DNA from 4 places in the Bradyrhizobium sp. LMG 9283 genome. Region 4 is predicted to be linked to each of the others. Evidence: riboswitches for the same ligand, from Rfam matches in the RefSeq annotation. Region 4 holds a riboswitch; each other region holds the start of a gene.
What was found. Region 4 has a riboswitch for cobalamin ahead of metE (5-methyltetrahydropteroyltriglutamate--homocysteine S-methyltransferase). Riboswitches for the same ligand answer to the same signal wherever they lie in the genome.
Positions count from the first base shown of each region.

Region 1: linked by a shared signal. The riboswitch ahead of P6U29_RS26875 (TonB-dependent receptor) and the one ahead of metE (5-methyltetrahydropteroyltriglutamate--homocysteine S-methyltransferase) in region 4 are both predicted to bind cobalamin.
Region 2: linked by a shared signal. The riboswitch ahead of P6U29_RS26960 (DUF1636 family protein) and the one ahead of metE (5-methyltetrahydropteroyltriglutamate--homocysteine S-methyltransferase) in region 4 are both predicted to bind cobalamin.
Region 3: linked by a shared signal. The riboswitch ahead of P6U29_RS35320 (ribonucleoside-diphosphate reductase subunit alpha) and the one ahead of metE (5-methyltetrahydropteroyltriglutamate--homocysteine S-methyltransferase) in region 4 are both predicted to bind cobalamin.

Region 1 is NZ_CP120691.1:5,659,791-5,663,446, forward strand. It holds gene P6U29_RS26875 (TonB-dependent receptor) at 1-2,195, opposite strand, end outside; cobalamin riboswitch at 2,308-2,509, opposite strand; gene P6U29_RS26880 (histidine phosphatase family protein) at 2,582-3,154, shown strand; gene cobT (nicotinate-nucleotide--dimethylbenzimidazole phosphoribosyltransferase) at 3,147-3,656, opposite strand, start outside.
Region 2 is NZ_CP120691.1:5,676,774-5,680,429, reverse strand. It holds gene P6U29_RS26970 (cobyric acid synthase) at 1-654, opposite strand, end outside; gene cobO (cob(I)yrinic acid a,c-diamide adenosyltransferase) at 662-1,297, opposite strand; cobalamin riboswitch at 1,336-1,558, shown strand; gene P6U29_RS26960 (DUF1636 family protein) at 1,652-2,026, shown strand; gene cobW (cobalamin biosynthesis protein CobW) at 2,023-3,072, shown strand; gene cobN (cobaltochelatase subunit CobN) at 3,072-3,656, shown strand, end outside.
Region 3 is NZ_CP120691.1:7,576,200-7,579,855, reverse strand. It holds gene P6U29_RS35335 (plasmid pRiA4b ORF-3 family protein) at 1-373, shown strand, start outside; gene P6U29_RS35340 (plasmid pRiA4b ORF-3 family protein) at 1-92, shown strand, start outside; gene P6U29_RS35330 (hypothetical protein) at 467-706, shown strand; gene P6U29_RS35325 (CbtA family protein) at 805-1,104, shown strand; cobalamin riboswitch at 1,198-1,417, shown strand; gene P6U29_RS35320 (ribonucleoside-diphosphate reductase subunit alpha) at 1,539-3,656, shown strand, end outside.
Region 4 is NZ_CP120691.1:6,870,337-6,873,992, forward strand. It holds gene metE (5-methyltetrahydropteroyltriglutamate--homocysteine S-methyltransferase) at 1-1,601, opposite strand, end outside; cobalamin riboswitch at 1,702-1,905, opposite strand; gene P6U29_RS32270 (nodulate formation efficiency C protein) at 2,907-3,656, shown strand, end outside.

The DNA of each region.
Region 1 (3,656 bases), 1.2 Mb from region 4:
ATGTCGACGAAGGCATAGACGTCGGCCACCGTGTAGGACTTCATCGTCACGACGTTGGCATCGGTGTTGTAGCGGTCGCCGATATGACGGCCGGTGATGCCGAGCTCCACCGGCCAGGGCGTGAAGAAGCGCCAGGACGCGCCGGCATTCGCAACGATGCGCGGCACGTTCGGCGGCGTGTTACCGGAGAACGAGCCGCCGACGAAATTGTAGTCGGCATAGCGCGCATCGACATAGGCGATGTTGCCCCACAGCCGCAGCGGCTCGATCGGACGCACCGAGGCGGCAAGCTCGACGCCCTTGGACTCCTGCCGTCCGGCGATATTCAACTGCATGCCGCCGGCCGCCGCATAGACGTTCTTGCGCAGGATGTCGTAGGCCGAGAACGACCATTCCGCCCGGTTGTCCCAGAACAGGTGCTTGACCCCGGTCTCATAGGTGCGCGCGGTGGTCAGGTCGAGCGGCTGGGTCGGACCGAGCAGGAAGATGTTGTTGGCTGCGATGTCGGCGCCGGTGGCGTACTGGCTGAAGAAGGTCAAGCCAGGAACGGCCTCCCAGGTGTAGCCGATGCGGCCCGTCACCGGCGCCCAGTCCTTGGTGAATGGAAAGCCGGCCTTCTCTAACCCGTTCTTGTCGGTCGAGTTGCGGTCGAGCCCGATGTGCTCGACACGCAGGCCACCGATCAGCGCGAAGCTGCGCGTCAGTTTCAGACGGTCCTCGAACGACAGCGCCTCGTTGTCGATGCGCGCCGTCTGCTGCTGCGTCGTGAGCAGGCCGTAAAAGCCGCGGTTGGGATCGACCAGCGAAACGGAATCGCCGGGAAAGTTTGCCGCGCCGGGCCTAATAAAATCGAGATAGCTCGACGAGAGCGTCGTGACCAGCCGGTTGTCCAAGCCCGCGATATTCGTGTCCCAGATCAGGTCGGTGATGTTGCCGACCAGACGCTGGCTGTGTGCGACATAGAAGCGTTCGCGATCGACCAGGTTCGTGGTGGAATTGAAGGCTTCGATCTCGTTGTTGAACCAGCTCCGTTCCGCACCGTAGCCATAGGCCTGGCTTTTCAGCGTCAGATCAGGCGCCAGCTTCAGCTCAAAGCCGCCGCGCAGCCACACCTCCTGGGCGACGTTACGATTGTCGAGGACGTTGTAGTTGGTGTTGAAGGTGCGGTCGTCGATCGTGACGGCACTGAGATTGGTCCCGTTGTAGTTGGAGATGTAATTGCCGGACACGATCCCGCTCGTCGCGTGCGAACCGCTGAAGGCGACCGGCACCAGCGGCGCGCCCCAATAGGCTTTCGAGCGATCCTCCCGGTACTCGAGCGCGCCCCAGATCTTGAGACTGTCGGAGACACGGTAATTGAGCTGGCCGGACGTGCCGAACGTCTTGATATTAGTATCGTCGGCAAAGCCGTTGAGCATGGAACGGCTGATATCGAAGCGATAGTCCAGCCCCTGCACATTGGTGCTGCCGCCGGAGCCGTAATGCGCACGGAACGAGTTCAGCGAGTCCCAGGAGAAATCGGCTTCGTTGCGGATCGCTCCGGTGTGCGGCTGCTTGGTGACGAAGTTGATCGCGCCGCCCGCGGCGCCCTCGCCTGAGATCAGCGAAGCCGGGCCTTTCAGGAATTCCACGGCCTCCAGATTGGCTGTGTCGACGATCCGCGAGGTCATGTTCTGCGGACCGATCTTGATGCCGTTGTAGAGCGTGTTGATCTGGCTGTTGGTGAAGCCGCGCATGGAAAAGGCGGAAGGCTCGGCGGGATTGTCCCCTGAGGTGACGCCGACCGCCCCCTGCGCCACCTCGGACACGGTGCGAAAGCCCTGCTCGCGCATGGTCTCGGCCGAGATCACCTCGACGGTCGCGGGCGTCTGCCGCACGGTCAGGCCGAGCCGCGAGGCGCTTTCGGCCACCGCGTTGCTGTTGAGCGGCGTCTGCGCTGCCGCGATCGGCACGACGGGTCTGGGCGCTGCGGATGCGGGTGCTGGCCTGTGTGCAACCGCACGACGTGCGCTCTGCGCCTCCCGGCCCACCGGTCTCGCCTGCTTGCGCGATTTAGCGGGCGACACCTCAACGGGCGGCAGCGGCTCTCGGGCCTGCTGCGCCAGCGCGACGGGCAGATCGGCGGCTGCAAACGATGCAAAGGCCAGGGAGGCAAGCAGGAAGCGGCGCGGTCGTGCGATACGGATGGAAGACACGGTACAAACCTCGGTATGACGTCAGTGGCACGTCACAGCGAACGAGGTCTCACCCTTGGCCTTGAGCCGTCCGATGAAGCCGAATGTCTGTACTCCCCGACCGACATCTTCGCGTGTGACCACGGCTGACGGCAGGTCTCCTGGCTCGCGGGTCATGACCGCTTCGTCGCCTTCCCGGGACCGAGGACCCAGTGGCTCGTGACGAAGGATTATCCGCTCACAGTTGCGGGGGCAGCCACGGCATTGGGGACAACGCCCCGCACCGCATTCCCTTTTCATTCCCTCTCGGGAAAACCGTCGCGAGCATCTAGGATTACCACCAAGACAGAGTCAATGTGGCAGTTGCGGCGTTGTGGCCACGGCAACCAACTTCCTTGGAGATGAGCATGGAAGGCGAGACCTTCCTCTGGTTGATACGGCATGCGGCCGTCGAGGGCGTCGCCGGGACGATCCATGCAGCCGATGCGCCGGCGGATCTCGGCGATCACGCGGCATTGGCGGCTCTGCGGCAGCACTTGCCGCCGGATGCCGCCAGCTATGCCAGCCCGTCGCGGCGCACCGTCGAGACGGCGCGCGCACTGGGGCTCACACCGGAGTTGGTCAGCGAATTCCGCGAGCAGGATTTCGGCGACTGGACCGGCCATCGTCATGACGAGCTCGCCGCGACCGGTGGCGATGCCTATGCGCAGTTCTGGCGCGATCCGGCGTGCGGACGGCCGCCGAACGGCGAAAGCTTTGCGGATCAGGTCGCGCGCGTGCGGCTGGGTCTGTCGCGGATTGGCGCCGGCTCCGCAGCGCTGGTCGTACATTCCGGCACCATCCGCGCCGCGCTCTGCATCGCGCTGGACCTGACACCGCAAGCCGCGTTGCGCTTCGTGATCGACCCGCTGTCGCTCACCCGGATCGACCGGCTCGCGGGCGGCTGGCGCGTCGTCTCCGTCAATCAGTGCATCAGCTAGGCCGATCCGGTACGTTGGCCTGTGCGAACGTCGCCATGCCGTTGTGAAGCGCACAGGCCGAGCGGACCAGCGGCAGCGCGATGGCGGCGCCCGATCCCTCGCCAAGCCTGAGATCGAGGCTGATCAGCGGCTGCACGTTGAGCGCGCGCAACACCAACCGATGCCCCTGCTCTGCTGACTGATGCGACGGCAACAGAAACGGCTGGCAGGACGGATTGAGACGCGCCGCCGCCAGCGCCGCGACCGACACGATGAAGCCGTCGATCAATACGGGAACGCGGCGCTGCGCGGCCGCAATGATCGCGCCTGAGATCGCCGCGATCTCGAGGCCGCCGACCGCGCACAGGATCTTTTCGGCCGAAGCTCCGGCAACGCTGTGGCGTGCGATCGCCGCATCGATCACCCGCGCCTTGTGCGCCCGACCGGCTGCATCGACGCCGGTACCGCTGCCCGCGATCTCCTCGGCGCTCACACCAAGCAGGCTCGCCGCGATCGCCGCGGA
Region 2 (3,656 bases), 1.2 Mb from region 4:
CCACGACGTCTTTTGCTCGATCAGCTTGTAGCCATCGTCGAACAGAGTGGGATCGCCGCGGAACTTGTTGATGACGAAACCACAGATCATCGCGGCATCGTCGGGGTCGATCACCGTCTTGATGCCGACGAGCTGGGCGATGACGCCGCCGCGATCGATATCTCCGACCAGCACGACCGGAACGTCGGCCTTGCGGGCAAAGCCCATATTGGCGATATCGGCCTTGCGCAGGTTCACCTCGGCCGGACTGCCGGCGCCCTCGACCAGCACGAGATCGGCACGGGCCTTCAGCCGCTCAAAACTCTCCAACACCGCGCCCATCAGCGAGGGCTTCATTGCGGCATAGTCGCGAGCTCGCGCAGTTGCGATGCGCTTGCCGTGGACGACGATTTGTGCGCCGACATCGGTCTCGGGCTTGAGCAGCACCGGGTTCATGTCGGTGTGCGGCTCGACCCCGGCGGCGAGCGCCTGCAGTGCCTGGGCGCGGCCGATCTCGCCGCCATCGACGGTGACGGCGGCATTGTTCGACATGTTCTGCGGCTTGAAAGGGAGCACGCGCAAGTCCCGCCGCGTGAAGGCGCGCGCGAGGCCGGCGACGATGAGCGATTTGCCCACGTCCGAGCCGGCTCCCTGGATCATCAGCGCGCGTGCCATCGTGCCTTCAGAACTCGACGCCGGCCTGGGCCTTGATGCCGGAACGGAACGGATGTTTCACCAGCGTCATCTCGGTAACGAGATCGGCGATCTCGATCAGCTCGTCCTTGGCGTTGCGCCCGGTGAGCACGACGTGCGTCATCGCAGGTTTCTGCGTCGTCAGGAATTCGACCACTTCGGCGATGTCGAGATAGTCGTAGCGCAGCGCGATGTTGATCTCGTCGAGCACGACCATGCGCAAGCGCTCATCTGATATCAGCTGCTTGGCCTTCTCCCAGCCGGCGCGCGCGGCGGCGATGTCGCGGGCGCGGTCCTGCGTTTCCCAGGTAAAACCTTCGCCCATGGCGTGGAACTGGCAGAGGTCGCCGAAATGGCCGGTGAGCAGGCGTCGCTCGCCGGTATCCCAGGCGCCCTTGATGAACTGCACGACCGCGCAAGGGAAGCCATGGGCGACGCAGCGGACGATCATGCCGAAGGCAGAGGAGGATTTTCCCTTGCCGGCGCCGGTGTGGACGATGATGAGGCCCTTTTCGCCGCTCTTGGTCGCCATGATCTTGTCGCGGGCGGCCTTCTTCTTCGCCATTTTCTGGGCGTGCCGGGCGTCGGTTTCCTCGGCTGTGTGGGTATCCGGTTCAGGCGTCATCGGTCCCCGGTCCTTCTTGACAAGTGGCGGCCACCGGCAAATGGTGGCCCGGCGTTGGTTCCTGTCCTATGACAGGCGAAGAGGGAATGCGATAGGGTCCGAATCGGCAAGATTTGGGTCCAAAATGCAGCCGCCCCCGCGACCGTGACCGGAGAGATGCCCGAAGCCACTGATTCCCCCGGGGAATCGGGAAGGCGGGGATCGAAGGGCCAAAACCCTGCTCCGCAAGCCGGGAGACCTGCCAGCGCGGACGAGTTTTGGACCGGCGGACGGGGTGTTCCGCGACGGGGAAACGGCCTCTCAAGTCGGGGTCCGTGTGCCTCCATCGCCTCCCGCTGTTATCTGGAAGAGGCGATGACCGTCACACTTCACGTCTGCATTACCTGTCGCGCCGGCCAGACACTGGGCGAGGGCGAGACGACGCCCGGCAAGCGCCTGCATGGCGCGATCGTCAAGGCGGGCGTGCCCAAGGGCATCAATGTAGTTCCCGTCGAATGCCTGTCGGCTTGCAGCCAGGGCTGCTCGGTCGCGCTCAGCGCGCCCGGCCGCTGGTCCTATGTCTATGGCCGCCTGTCGGATGCAAATGCGCGTGACGTGGTCGCAGGCGCTGCGGCCTATGCCGCCGCGCCTGATGGCATCGTGCCCTGGCGCAGCCGGCCCGAAATCTTCCGCAAGCAATCGCTTGCCCGCATTCCCCCCATTACCGCCGTGCCGGAGGCCGCCGAATGAACTCGCTCGCAAAGGTCCCGGTGACGGTGGTCACTGGTTTTCTCGGCTCCGGCAAGACCACGCTGATCCAGCATCTGCTCAGCAATGCGAACGGCAAGAAGCTCGCCGTGCTCGTCAACGAGTTCGGCAGCGAGGGGGTCGATGGCGAGATCTTGAAATCCTGCGCGGATGACAATTGCCCGGAAGAGAACATCATCGAGCTCGCCAATGGCTGCATCTGCTGCACCGTGGCCGACGATTTCATTCCGACCATGGAGCAATTGCTGGCGCGACCGGTGCGGCCCGATCACATCCTGATCGAGACTTCTGGTCTGGCGCTGCCAAAGCCGTTGCTCAAGGCGTTCGACTGGCCGGAGATCCGCTCGCGCATCACCGTCGATGGCGTGATCGCGCTGGCCGATGCCGAAGCTGTCGCGGCCGGCCGTTTCGCGCCCGATCCTGACGCCGTCGAGGCGCAGCGCGCGGCGGACGAGAGTCTCGATCACGAGACGCCGCTGTCGGAGGTGTTCGAGGACCAGATCGCCTGCGCCGATATCGTGCTGCTGACCAAGGCGGATCTGGCGGGTAGCGCTGGGATCGAAGCCGCAAAGGCCGCGATCACTGCCGAGATGCCGCGCCGCGTTCCGATGCTCCCGGTCACCGACGGCGCGATCGATGCCCGCGTCATCCTCGGCCTTGGCGCTGCCGCCGAGAACGATCTTGCCGCGCGCCCCTCGCATCATGACGGCGAAGAGGAGCACGAGCACGACGATTTCGCGTCCGTCGTGATCGATCTTCCGGAAGTGGCGGACGTCGAGGCGCTGGTCGCATCGGTCCAGAAGCTGGCGCGCGAGCAGAACGTGCTGCGCGCCAAGGGCTACATCGCGGTCGCCGGCAAACCGATGCGGCTGTTGCTGCAGGCCGTCGGCGAGCGCGTGCGGCACCAGTTCGACAAGCCCTGGGGCGCAGGTCTCAGGCAGTCGAAGCTCGTCGTGATTGGCGAGCATGCTGACATCGATGAGGCCGCGATCAGGTCAGGACTCGGACTTTCAGGATCTGGCATCTGATGCACGTCGTTTTCCGCGAGAGCCGCGGTCTGGAGGAGACCGCGACGCCAAGAGACATCGGCCAGGACCCGGCCGATCTCGTGGTGCTCTCGTATTCGGATTCCGACCTTGCGGCGTTCGCGGCCGGCTGGCGCCGCGGCCGCGACAGTCTGCCGTCGCTGCGGCTCGCCAATCTCGCGGAACTGCGTCATCCGCTGTCGGTCGACACCTATATCGAGCGCACGCTGCCGCAGGCGCGCGGCATCCTGGTGCGCCTGATCGGTGGTGAGTCCTACTGGCCGTACGGGCTCGCAGCCCTGCAACAGCTCGCCAAGGACCGGAGCATCGAGCTGGCCGTGCTGCCGGCCGATGGGCGCGACGACACACGGCTCGATGCATATTCGACGCTACCAGTCTCGACGCTGCGTCGGCTCAAGGTGCTGTGCGATACCGGCGGCCCGGTCGCAGCGCAGGCGGCGATTGCACAGCTCGCATTGGCTTCGGGACTCTATGCAGGCCCGGTCGTCGGCGAGATGACCGTGCCCGAGATGGGCTTTTACGATCCCGCGCGCGGTGTCATTGCGGCGCCGGTCGGTGCCGAGAAG
Region 3 (3,656 bases), 710 kb from region 4:
CCGCAAAGCGCGGCTTTGCGATATCGTTCGCGAGACCGGCGCCAAGACGATCCACTATCTCTATGACTTCGGCGACAGCTGGGACCATGTGATCAAGCTCGAAAAATGGTTCGAGAACACCACGACGGAGGGGCTTCCCTTCCTGCTCGAGGCCGCCGGCCGTTGTCCTCCGGAAGACGTCGGCGGTGCGCCAGGCTATGCCGAATACCTCGCCGCCATCAGCGACCCCGGCCATCCCGAGCACGAACACATGCGCCTCTGGGGCCCGGAGCGGTTCGATCCCAACGTCGTCGACCGGAAGGCGCTCGAAGCCGCCGTCAAGGCGTTGTCCGACACATGGATACCGCGGCGACGCGCCACGCGAACAAAATAGGCGTCAAGCGTCATTCAGAAGGGCTGCAGAGCTACGCTTACGCTTCATCGTTGGTCTCATGTCACGGTCGCCCAGCAATTCGGCACCGTCCCCTTGATCCTGAAGGCCGAGGTCTTCGAGAAGGCCGCGGAGACGCACCAGCATGACGCCGCGACCGCGACGCAGGGGGCTGCGGACGATCATGACCATTCGACGCACAGCCACGTCGACCACGACCACGGCACGGAAGCCTGGGAGCCGCGCGAAGGGCTCGAGCGCAACGCCTATACGGCTGCGGCCGATGTGCTGACCGCAATCGGCGCTGCTCTTGGCCGGCTTCTTCGCCGTCCGTAGCGGCGCGACTGGCAGCGGAGTTTCCTGGCACGAAGGCCTCTTGTGGGGCGGTCTTCACGGTCGCACCTGGGTTCGGCCTGCCCCCGGAATTGCCTGGCGTGCCGGCCGCGCCATTGCTGTCTCGCCAAATCTGGTGGCTCGCCGTGCTGGCGACGGCTGGAGGGCTTGCCTTGATCGCCTTTCGCCGTTCGGTGCCGGCGGCCATCGCCGGTGTGATCCTGCTGCTCTTGCCGCACCTGATCGGTGCGCCGGAGTTGGAGCACGTCGAGACCAACGTGCCGTCCTCGCTGTCGTACCAGTTCATGGTCGCGGTGACGCTGACGAGCCTGGTATTCTGGAGCCTATTGGGCGCGCTGACGAGCACGATCTTTGCGCGGCTCGATCGCGACTCGGCGTAGGTCTGGCCAGATCGCCGGGCCGGAACTCCCACATTCGACAACCAGTCTGAGCGGAAGCCTCAAACGAATCGTTGACACCCGTCCGCGAATACACCACATGTGGGGCGTCACGGTTCCGCTGGATCGCAAGATTTAGTGGCTAAGAGGGAAGCCGGTGAACTGCGCCTTTCGGCGCGGAATTCCGGCGCTGCCCCCGCAACTGTCAGCAGCGAGCTGCTTCCGACAATCGTCACTGGTGCTTTTTGCGCCGGGAAGACGGGAAGAAAGCTATGACCTGCGAGCCAGGAGACCTGCCGTGACGATCTGAACGTCCACGGGCGGGGTGTCCGGCGGTCGCTTGCATGCACCGTCCGGCGCTTTGCTGTCGGCGTTTCTGCGGCGTCCTTCCTTATCAGCCCCGTTCAAACATAACACGCGCATCACGGGGCCTATTGATGTCACTGAACCTGCACGACGCGGACACCGCTTCCGCACCCATCATCCAGTTGCGTCCGCAATCGCTTGCTGCTGCTGCGAGCGAGCCGGCGATGCAGATCATCCGCCGCAACGGAAAAGTTTCGCCGTTCGACTCCGCCAAGATCGCCGTCGCCATGACCAAGGCGTTCCTGGCGGTCGAGGGGACCAGCGCGGTCGCCTCGCGCCGCGTCCATGAGAGTGTCGAGCAGCTCACTGCCGAAGTCGTCACCGCGCTGATGCGGCGGGCAGGTGAAGGACGCACCTTCCATATCGAGGACGTGCAGGACCAGGTTGAGCTAGCCCTGATGCGCAGCGAACACCACAAGGTCGCGCGCGCCTATGTGCTGTACCGCGAGGAGCGTTCGCGCCAGCGCGCCGAGGAAGCCGCCGCCGAAGCCGAGCCCGCGGCAATGCCGTCCCTTCATGTCACGCTTGCCGACGGCTCGCGCGTCGGTCTCGACACCAAGCGCCTCGCCCTGATCATCGGCGAAGCCTGCGCCGGCCTCGATGGCGTGTCCGCCGCCCCTGTGCTCGCCGAAACCACGCGCAATCTCTACGACGGCATCAGTCAGGACGAATTGGCGCTGGCCGCGATCATGGCTGCGCGCACACTGGTCGAACAGGAACCGAATTACGCCTATGTCAGCGCGCGCCTGTTGCTTGACAAGCTCCGCGGCGAGGTGCTGTCCTATGTCCATGGCGTCCCGACGTCGGCCGCTCAGGCTGACATGGCGACGCGCTACGCCGAGTATTTTCTGGCCTATGTGAAGACGGGTATTGCGGCCGAACTGCTCGATCCTGAACTCGCCCGCTTCGACCTCGGCCGGATCGCCTCGGCGCTGAAGCCCGAGCGCGATTTGAACTTCCAGTTCCTCGGCCTCCAGACGCTGTACGACCGCTACTTCCTGCACGTGCATGGCAAACGCATCGAGCTACCGCAAGCCTTCTTCATGCGTGTCGCGATGGGCCTGGCCGTGCGCGAGATAGATCGCGAAGCCAGGGCTATCGAGTTCTACGACCTGCTGTCCTCGTTCGCCTTCATGGCCTCGACCCCGACACTGTTCAATTCGGGCACACTGCGCCCGCAGCTGTCCTCCTGCTTTCTTACGACCGTCTCGGACGACCTCGACGGCATCTTCGAGTCGGTCAAGGACAATGCGCTGCTCGCAAAATATTCCGGCGGCCTCGGCAATGACTGGACGCCGGTGCGCGGGCTCGGCGCCCACATCAAGGGTACCAATGGCGAGAGCCAGGGCATCATCCCGTTTCTGAAGGTCGCCAACGACACCGCCATCGCCGTCAACCAGGGCGGCAAGCGCAAGGGTGCGGTCTGCGCCTATCTGGAGACCTGGCACGTCGACATCGAGGAATTCCTCGATCTGCGCAAGAATACTGGCGACGACCGCCGCCGCACCCACGACATGAACACGGCGAGCTGGGTGCCGGACCTGTTCATGCAGCGCGTCGATACCGACGGCGAATGGACGTTGTTCTCGCCCGACGAGACGCCCGATCTGCATGATCTCTACGGTGAGGCGTTCAAGGCCGCCTATGAGTCGTATGAGGCCAAGGCAAAGGCCGGCGGCCTGCGCGTGTTCAAGACCGTACGGGCGACCGATCTCTGGCGCCGCATGCTGACGATGCTGTTCGAGACTGGCCATCCCTGGATCACCTTCAAGGATCCCTGCAATCTGCGCTCGCCGCAGCAGCACATGGGCGTGATCCATTCGTCGAACCTCTGCACCGAGATCACGCTCAACACCTCGGCTGACGAGGTCGCGGTCTGCAATCTCGGCTCCATCAACATGCTCGTTCATGTCGGTCCCGGTGGTCTCGACCAGGCCAAGCTGAAGCGGACGGTCACGACGGCCGTGCGGATGCTCGACAACGTCATCGACATCAATTTCTACACGATCCCGGAGGCGCGCCGTTCCAATATGCGCCATCGCCCGGTGGGCCTCGGCCTGATGGGCTTCCAGGAAGCGCTTCAGATCCAGCGCATTCCGACCGCGTCCGATGCAGCCGTCACCTTCGCCGATGTCAGCATGGAGGCGATTTCCTACCACGCGATCGAGGCCTCGTCGGATCTCGCCGCC
Region 4 (3,656 bases):
TAAGATTGCACCCATCCGTTCCTGGTAAAGGCGAACCCGGCGAGTTGCTCGCCGAAGTACTGCACCATGTCATTGCGCTCGAACTCGCCGTGCACGAGGACGTCAAGTCCGATGTCCTCCTGCCAACGTACGGCGCGCGCAGTCTCCTCCTTGAGGAACCCGTCGTATTGCTCGTCGCTCATCGCGCCTCGCGCATGCGCCGCACGGGCATTCCGGACCTCTGTGGTCTGCGGAAACGATCCGATCGTCGTGGTAGGAAAAGGCGGTAGTCCGAAACGATTGCTTTGGATCTCGGCACGACGGGCAAATGGGCTGGCGCGCCGGCGCGTGCCCTGGTCGATCGCTCTCATCCGGACAGCGACATTGGCATCACGGATTTTCGGCGAACTCCGGCGGACAGTCGCGGCACATTCCGACTCGGCAAGAGCTAGCGCAACATTCTGGTCGCCTGCGAGTGCCCGCGCCAGGATCGCAAGTTCACGCATCTTCTGAACCGAAAAAGCAAGCCAGCTCTTCACGTCGGGAGCGAGCCCGGCCTCGAGTTCAACGTCGACCGGCACGTGAAGCAGCGAGCAGGATGGGGCGATCTGTACACGATCCTTGCCAAGCTTCGCAATCGCGGGTTCCAGCCTCCGGCGCAGCGACGACAAATTCGACCGCCATACATTCCGGCCGTCGATGACACCGAGCGATATGACGAGATCACTTCGGCCGCCAGCAATGATCTGGTCCAATAACTGTGGCGCTCGAACCAGATCGAGGTGAAGTCCGGCAACTGGCAGGCTCAAGGCGGTGTCCAGATTGTCACCGAGGTCGCCGAAATAGCTGGCAACCATGATCTTGATGGCCGGCCCCTCCTTGGCGAGCCGGTCATAGGCATGGAGCAAAGATTTTCGCGCCCCCTCATCCAGATCAACAACCAGGCAGGGCTCGTCGAACTGAACCCAATTTGCCCCACGTTTGGCCAATTCCTGCAGAACTTCGATATAGGCCGGTATCAGTTCGTCCAGTAGTGAGAGTGGCTGGAACGCAGGATCGGCACTCTTGCCGAGCTTTAGGAATGTGACCGGCCCGATCAGGACAGGGCGGGTCTGAAAGCCAAGGGACTTGGCTTCCTCATACTCCTCGATCGGCTTGCGAGAGCATAGCCTGAAAGTCTGTCCCCTGTGAAACTCGGGGACCATGTAGTGGTAGTTGGTGTCGAACCACTTCGTCATCTCCTGCGCGGGTGCGCCAAATCCGCGCGGTCCGTGACCGCAACTCGCATCCTGGTCGTCGCATTGTGAACCGCGGGCCATGGCGAAGTACGTCTTGAGCGAAACGGATTCGGTTTTCGAGGCGTAGATCTCCGGGATGGCGCCAACCATGACACTTGTGTCGAGCACCTGGTCATACAGCGAGAAATCGTTCGATGGAATGACCGTGACGCCGATAGATTTCTGACGGGCCCAGTTCGCGGCGCGCAGGCCAGCTGCGTCCTCGAGCAACTGTTGTTCGCTGCTTTTTCCGGCCCAGTAGCTTTCTAGTGCGAGTTTGAGCTCGCGCCTTGGACCGATGCGTGGCGTTCCGAGCGTGGCAACCGGAAGGGAGAGAAGAGACATAGCGTTAACCCCAGTTGGGGGCGAAGGCCATGGCGGACGCAGGCAGGGGACGTCGCGCGTGCGACGGCTGCTTGACGTACCACCGGGACACCCCGCCCGTGGACGAATATATTGTCGGGGCAGGTCTCCTGGCTCGCGGGTCATCGCTGCTGTCCGGCCTTCCCGAAGCCGCGCAGGCTTCAGTGACATCGTTGGACAGCGGCTCGCCGCTCACAGTTGCGGGGGCAGCGCCGGCATTTTCACCGGCTTCCCTCTTAGCTCCGGATCAAATGGAAACCGGAGAACCTCGACGACTTGGATTATCGGCAAGAGAACTCTTCCGTCAACCTCTCAGATTATGTCTCAAGCTAATGCTGCGACATCTGCCACGCGAATGACCGTGCATCTATATCGTTGAACACGACGTAGAAGCGCTTGCCAATCAGCGATATCGGAATGACCATCGGAGCTACCTGCGCGTGGGGCCGCACGCCAATCCGGTGGAAGGGACAAATGCGGCTTGCGTGGTCGGGACTGCTTCCTCGAGCAGAACGCATTTAATGCGAGTCCCGGCTTCCCAGCGGTTCTTCGAGCACGTCCACCATCCAGCTGCCTTCTCGACCAACAAGATGCGTGTTGACTAGGCCCAAGACACCTGGCGAAGGCAGCAACATACCTGGCGAGCACGTTGATTTGCGGTGCCAGCCAGATTCCAGATGCTCGGTGGTGAAGATCGGCTTCGCGTCGTTGGCCATCGAGTGCAAAGCGCACCTTGAGGCTGCTCTCGAATTCCGGAGCGCCGCATGTCGCAAAAGGAGCGCCAAACGCGCCATGGCCTTTTTGGCCGCGAGTGCCCAAAGACATGGCAGAGATCGAAGCCTATATTCCGGCAATGATACCGAACCAAACGGTTCAATGGCGGCACACGTGCTCCCAATTCTCATCAGGAACTTGGCACCGAGGCGTTCCCCTGCGCCGTCGAATATCCGGCGCGTGCGAGGATGCATAAGCCGCGATGGATAGGCTGAATGGAAACATCGAGACGTGCGCAAGTCGGAAAGTCGACAAAGAGGACACAAAACCGGTGCGAACTTCCGTCTATTACCTGGCACGAAGAATGCAAGTCCTCGGCATGCCCAGTCTCCTCCTGCTGGGCATTTCCAGCACAGCAAATTGAGGCTGTCGCTGGCAACTGAAGTTAGCGGCGCGTGACATAGAGGGGAGCGCATGCTCGCGCGGGACCGCGGTCGCCCCGTCGCGTCGCCGCTAGCTTCTTGCGCTCTCGCATAACAGGTTCAAGGTTGCCCGCTTTGGAATGACGTGTGGATGAAACTCGATAGGCCGACGGTTATGAAGAAGAGAATGTCTGGAAGACGCGCGCTATGGTTTTGTCTCGGTCGATGCCTGATCTGCCTGGCTGGGCTGGCTGCCATGAGCAACAGTGTTCTCGCCATCGACAGCCCCCTCGTCGAAAGAGTCAAATCAACGTGGCGAGCGCAAGATGGTGAGACGATAGAACAAATTATCTCCAACGTCTCGAAGGTGGCACACTTCGTCCCTCGAATGTGGGGCGTCGCTGAACTTGACGGACATGAATATGTTTTCGTTTCGTGGACCAGGCACCGGGACAATAAATCAGACGAACAGTACGTTATCACATGGAAGATCGCGCTCGACGGGACGATTGAACTTGCGTCGACCTATGCAAAGCCGATGGAATTGGGCTGGCGCGCCCTGGCGCTCTCGTTGATCGCCAGTGAAATCACGGATGGCGAAAGGGACGCAAATCTCCGCTTTCTGCATGACCCGGCCAACTTCAACTTTGTGACGACCACGCAAGGCCCGCTTGGCGATCTTCTGCGGCAGGGCCGCTGCACTATCGTTGAACCTGTTGGAGTGGACTACTTGCCGAAGCAGAACGACAAGCCGACCGAGAAAGCTGATCTCTGGCGCGTTCTGCTTGTGGTGAACTGTGATACGCCAGGGCCCCGCTCTTTTACCCACAACGGGGTCATCACTTTCGAGAAGAGCGAAGGTCAAGATTGGGAGCCGCAATCCTTCTTTGCCAAGCGTATC